2 regions of the Paracerasibacillus soli genome follow, and region 2 is predicted to be linked to the other one. Evidence: riboswitches for the same ligand, from Rfam matches in the RefSeq annotation. Region 2 holds a riboswitch; the other holds the start of a gene.
The links. A riboswitch is a leader RNA that binds a small molecule or an ion and turns the genes downstream of it on or off. The one in region 2 is predicted to bind FMN.

Region 1 (3,205 bases), on a different contig from region 2:
TAACAATCTTGTATACAGTACTAAAGATTCTTCCATGGTGGAGTTTATTAACTTTACTTAGCATACCATTAGCCATTAGTGTTATTAAAAAGTTCCAAGGAAAATCGACACCATTAGAAATGATGCCAGCAATGGCCGCCACTGGTAAAACAAATACTATATTTGGCTTATTACTTGGAATATCACTTATCATTGATAAAATAGTGAGTTAAGGGGATGAGGGGATGGAAATGAATACTGAACACACACTTTTTGAAGCTTTAGGAATACAAAGTAAAATATTGGAAAAGGATTTAGTCGTCTTAACGATGCCGGTAGATGAAAGAACACGCCAACCAGCTGGTTTTCTTCACGGTGGAGCAAGTGTTGCATTAGCTGAATCAGCTGCAAGTATTGGTGCAATTTTACATATTGATCGAGAAAAGTTTCATGTTTTTGGTATGGAGATTAATGCTAACCATATTAAAAGTAAACGAGATGGGGAAGTAACGGCAAAGGCTAAACCGATACATGTTGGAAGATCTACAATGGTGTGGGAAATTAATATAACAGATGAACAAGGCGATTTAATTTCTGTATCTCGCTGTACAATTGGAGTCGTACCGAGAAAAGACGCTTAATGCTTTGTTTAAAAGAGAGAGTGAAACTGTAACTAGTGGGGATTTTCACCTCCCTGCTGATTGCAGTTGAATGAATCGGACTTTTACTAGCTGTTGATCCTAACTCATCTATTACTTTTAGCACCTCAAATTCTTGAAACGTAAATTACCGACTGTAATCTGTGATAAATATAAAAAGAGCCAAACTATACACAATAGATGTATAATTCGGCTCTTTTTTATGATTTAGCTTTCGTATTTAAATAAACGATGCTATACCAACTTTTTAAATTAAAGCTGCAATACTGCTTAACAAAACTTTTTCTAGGAAAATTAGTCATTTTCATGAAAAATTTGCTTGTTTTTGTTCAATCCAGGTTCGCGTTTTAGTATAGATTGGAACGAATACAAGTGCGACAATGATTCCTTTTAAAAGGTTAAATGGTAATACCCCATACAACACCGCAAATCGCTTCACACTTTCTATCTTCATATCTTCCATTCCCATAAACCATGCATAAATTGGTAAAATGACAAGATAATTTAATACACTCATCGCGATTGCCATTATAATCGTTCCTGTAACTAAACCAGAAATAATACTTTTAACACCTTTATATTTATGATAAAGAACTGCAGCAGGCACAATAAATAATATACCAGCTAAAAAGTTGGCTGCAACTCCTACAGGTTCACCCGTACCTATTGCTAGGTATAATATGTTTTTAATCGCTTCTACCGCTATCCCCGCCATTGGCGAAAAAATAAGTGCCGCAAGTAGAGCTGGAATTTCACTAAAATCAATTTTTAAATACGGTGGTAGTAATGGTAACGGGAAGTTGAGAAAAATTAATAAAAAGGAAATTGTCCCCAGTAAAGATAAAATAATCAATTTTAATAGTTTAGATGATTGCTTGCTTTTTTGCATCACCCTATATCCCCCTTCATCTCTTTACCGATTCCACCTCGTGATGAAGGATAAGCCGACATGCATAAGAACAGAAAAAACCCTAAAGCGCTAAAATGGGGCTTTAGGGTTAAACATTATTTGTCCACAGTAAATAAATAGTGCATATATTAAACAATGCACAATTGGCTGTCTCGACATCTTCTCCCATCCAGACTTTCACTGTCGGTTCTGGAATCTCACCAGATCAACCACGAAGTTTTCACTTAGTGGGTCACGGACTTTAGAGTTCGTTCACTCTTTACCGTCGGTCGGGAATTACACCCTGCCCCGAAGATTGGAATCGATATGTTATTGTTAATTCCATTATACATAAGTAATCTACTTTTGCAATAGTTATGCATCCATTTTTCTAATAATATGACCTCATTATAAAGTGTAACTTCAATCTGGCAGAGCTTTTCCACTCCGCTATTTTTAATAAATAGCTTAGAACAAAAAAGATGTCTCGTGTTACACGAGACATCCCTTTTACTGTTATTATTTTTTCACAGCATTTGTTTCTTGTGATGAAATGAATAATTTACCTTCAGCTTTTGCACGAGCCTCGTTACCAAATTTGTCTTTACCTTGCACTTCTACAACTGCACCTTCTGCAACTAGATTACCCGGCACAGTCCAATAAGCAACGTAATGACCTGGTGACATTTCAAACATTGGTAGCTCTGTAACATTCTTTAAACTTGGCAAATTCGTAAGCGGCATATGAACAGTGAATGTAGCTTTCAATCCCGGCTCACTGTCGAATGATACAAGTACTGTTTGGCCTGCTTTTACATGCATATCTTCTGCTGGAGTAACATTTTCAACTTTTGGTGCTGTATATTTTGCTTCTAATACAACAGATTTTGTAGTACTATTACCAGCTAAATCAGTTGCTACAACTTCTATTGTATTTTCACCTTCGTCTAATAAGATTCGTTGTGAATAATTTCCATCTTTAACTTTCACTTCTTGACCATTCACCGTAACTTTATCAAGATTCGTATCTGAAACTGTCCCAACTACTGTAACTGTTTCGCGATTTGTCTTGTCCCCTTTTTGTGGAGAATCAATCGTAAGTTCTGGTGCTGTGGTATCAAGTGTGACCGTTACTGGTTCAGATTCATTTACCTCATCTTCATCAATTACAGTAACAGCAGTAAATTCGTTTTCACCCTCTGTTAATTCCGTATCAAAAGAGAATAGCCCATCATCACCAATTTCTGCAACCCCTACTTCTTCACCGTTATTCAATAACTTCACAGATGTAGTAGGAGACGCTGTTCCTTCAACTGTCAATGCCGGCTCATTTGTTACGTAATTTTCTTCTGGTGTTGTAATAGTTGCTTGCCCAACCTCATATGAGACACGTGCACGGATCATGTAGTTACCTTCATCAGTTGTTGCTGACCATGCACCGCCAACTAACTGATAACTACGTTCTGCAAATGGTCCATCTTCATCTGTAGCTAATCCTGGCGCATAAGGGTTATCTTGTGTTTGGATATAGACCATGTAGAAGTCACCGTCAACAACAATATTGTGTTCACTTAAATCTACTTCTGTCCATGTTCCATCACGATTTGCCTCTGCCTGAACCGGACCTGCTAACTTTTTACCTGGTAAACCACCAGCACCTGATGCGTCCCATACTTCT
Region 2 (3,205 bases):
AAATACAATTCTACAACAAGGGATAATGATAGCGTCCATCGCTTGTTTATGTGAACTACAATCAATCCGGGTGATGTTGGTTTGTACCCGTAATTACGATATTAAATACCTAAGCGGTAGATATTTATAAAAGATGACAAGGAATCAAAGTAATTGAAAAGGACTGATTTCATGACTAAAAGCAAAGAAAAAATTAACAATAATCATGATGAATTGAATAAAAGAGATCTTATTTCAGCGAATATATTTGTCGCCTTATTGGCAATAGGGATGTTAATTGCTGGAATTGTATTAGTTAAAATGACATACTAACAACAAATAAACTTGGGAGATAAATATGGAAAATTGGTTAACTGAAATGATGAATGAATTTGGTTACATTGGGATTATGGTTCTTATTGCAATTGAAAATATTTTCCCACCTATACCTTCCGAAGTCATCCTAACGTTTGGAGGTTTCATGACAACTACATCTCAACTAAGTATGATAGGTGTCGTTATATCAGCGACAGCTGGCTCAGTTATGGGGGCTATTGTTCTATATATCATTGGCTTGCAACTCGATGTAACAAGGATGGAGAAAATCGTAAATAAGTATGGGCATATCCTCCGCATAACAAAAAATGATATTCATAAGGCAGATAATTGGTTTGATAAATATGGATCTTGGACAGTCTTCTTTTGTCGATTCGTTCCAGTAATTCGTAGTTTGATTTCCATTCCCGCCGGTATGTCACGTATGAATTTGGGATTATTTCTCCCTCTTACAACATTAGGAACTGTCATTTGGAATATTGTTCTTGTATACTTAGGTGCTTCAGTTGGTGCTTCTTGGGAAGTAATTGTATTATATATGGAAATGTACTCCAAAGTCATTTATGCAATATTACTTTTATTGATTATTGCTCTCGTTATAGTCTTTATAAAACGAAAGGGTAATCGCGGTAATCGCCTTTAAACAAAAGTTTATTAAAAACGTTTTTATAAAGCGTCCTATTCCATCATAAAGGCTTTTATTTCTGTTACAGAACTATGAAATGAGGAAAAGGTATTAGTGAATTAGATAAAGAAGCAATACCGTACCACCTTTATGACGTGCTCTAATGAAGTAGATTTTAAGAAATGATTTCGATTAGCAAATAAAGCCATTAAATCCGGTTATATTCAAAATCATGTCGTAAAAGATATTCATTGATTGATAGAAATCAGCAAACAAAATTTTTGTACAAACGAATTAGCTCTGCTATAATCGTCTGTAATTCAATAGGATTTCCTTCGGGGTCGGGTGTAATTCCCAACCGGCGGTGATGAGGTACACCTCTTAGCCCGCAACCCGTATTCATACATATTATGAATACGGTGGATTTGGTAAAATTCCAAAGCCGACAGTAAAAGTCTGGATGGGAGAAGGAAAAACAAATTGTTCAAAAGTACTGCTTTTTGACGTTTATTTGTTACTGCTTTTTTTCTCCCTTACTAAAATTAGTAAGGGAGATTTGTTTGTATGGAGAGTTTAATCACGAAAGGGGAGTATCTTTTTGAAATGAATGATAGTGAATATATGAACCTCGCACTTTTACTAGCGCGTTCTACTTTAGGTCAAACGAGTCCTAACCCAAGTGTAGGTGCCGTGTTAGTGAAGGATGGCCAATTGGTGGGAACCGGCGTGCATTTAAAGGCTGGCACTCCCCATGCAGAAGTCCATGCTATAAACGAAGCCGGAATCTCTGCTAAGGGAGCCATTATGTACGTGACGCTTGAGCCGTGTAATCACCATGGAAAAACACCTCCGTGCGCTGATTTTATTATTAAAACAGGTATTCGAAAGGTCTTTGTAGCATCTTTAGATCCAAATCCTCTTGTTGCAGGCAAAGGCGTTGAGAAGTTAACAAGAGCAGGTATTGAGGTTGAGATTGGTTTATGTAAAAAAGAAGCGATGCAGCTCAATGAAAAGTTTTTTCATTTTATTCAAACAAACACTCCATTCGTAACAATTAAAGCAGGCATTTCACTAGACGGTAAGATAGCAGCAAATTCAGGTGACAGTAAATGGATTACCTCTCCTGAATCAAGACAAGATGTACATCATCTTCGTCACGAACATGATGCAATACTAGTAGGTAATCATACCATCCTACAGGATAACCCTCTTTTAACCACCAGAAGACCCCGTGGTGGAAAAAATCCCATTCGAATTGTATTGGACACGAACTTAAAAATTCCAGTGTCTGCAAATGTTGTGCAAGATCGTTCTGCGACAACCATCATTTTTACAGGAAGCCAGATTGATTTAAACAAGAAAATAGAACTTGAAAGACTTGGTGTAACAATTATTTCTCAAAACAGGAAAGCCATCTCATTGCAAGAAGTTTTGAAAAAACTAGGTGACCTAAAGCTTATTTCTGTCCTTGTAGAAGGCGGATCGGAAATTCATGCGTCATTTATTGAGGAAAATAATTATCAACAAATTATTACCTACATTGCACCAAAAATTATTGGTGGCAAGGATGCTATTTCATTTGTTGGAGGAATAGGTCCTAGTCTTGTGAAATTAGGAAAACAACTACACTTTACAGAAATCAAACAGTTAGGGCCGGATATTAAAATTACGGCAAAACCACTTCATAGGGAGGAAAATGAAGAATGTTTACCGGAATAATTGAAGAATTAGGGGCCATTCAAAGAATAGAACCCCATGGGAACACACTCGTCCTGAATATTAAAGCAAAGAAGGTCCTAGAAGATATAACACTTGGAGATAGTATTTCAGTGAATGGCGTTTGCTTAACTGTAACGAATTTTAATCATGATTCATTTTATTTGGATATTATGCCGGAAACCTTTCACAGCACTTCACTTTCTGAGTTGAAACAAGGTTCACTAGTTAATCTAGAAAGAGCTATGAACGCTAATGGTCGTTTCGGTGGTCACTTTGTTACGGGCCATATTGACACTGTTGGAAAAATTTCCAAAAGAGAAACAAAGGAAAATGCTATCTATATCTACATGCAATATCCTAATGAATTCAATCATCTTTCGCTATATAAAGGTTCTGTCGCAATTGACGGCACTTCCTTAACCATATTTGGGGTATCTGCTACTACATTGACCGTGTCCATCATCCCTCATACCGCAAAGGAAAGTGTTCTTGGTTTGAAAGATGTAGGAGACAAAGTTAATATCGAATTCGATATGATTGGAAAAT

Region 1: linked by a shared signal. The riboswitch ahead of ACFFIS_RS09380 (ECF transporter S component) and the one ahead of ribD (bifunctional diaminohydroxyphosphoribosylaminopyrimidine deaminase/5-amino-6-(5-phosphoribosylamino)uracil reductase RibD) in region 2 are both predicted to bind FMN.

What each region holds. Positions count from the first base shown of each region.
Region 1 is NZ_JBHLWL010000026.1:60,044-63,248, reverse strand. It holds gene ACFFIS_RS09390 (1,4-dihydroxy-2-naphthoate polyprenyltransferase) at 1-212, shown strand, start outside; gene ACFFIS_RS09385 (hotdog fold thioesterase) at 231-620, shown strand; gene ACFFIS_RS09380 (ECF transporter S component) at 943-1,527, opposite strand; FMN riboswitch at 1,702-1,848, opposite strand; gene ACFFIS_RS09375 (S8 family serine peptidase) at 2,047-3,205, opposite strand, start outside.
Region 2 is NZ_JBHLWL010000022.1:311,975-315,179, reverse strand. It holds gene ACFFIS_RS08210 (hypothetical protein) at 172-312, shown strand; gene ACFFIS_RS08205 (DedA family protein) at 338-958, shown strand; FMN riboswitch at 1,268-1,416, shown strand; gene ribD (bifunctional diaminohydroxyphosphoribosylaminopyrimidine deaminase/5-amino-6-(5-phosphoribosylamino)uracil reductase RibD) at 1,544-2,659, shown strand; gene ribE (riboflavin synthase) at 2,644-3,205, shown strand, end outside.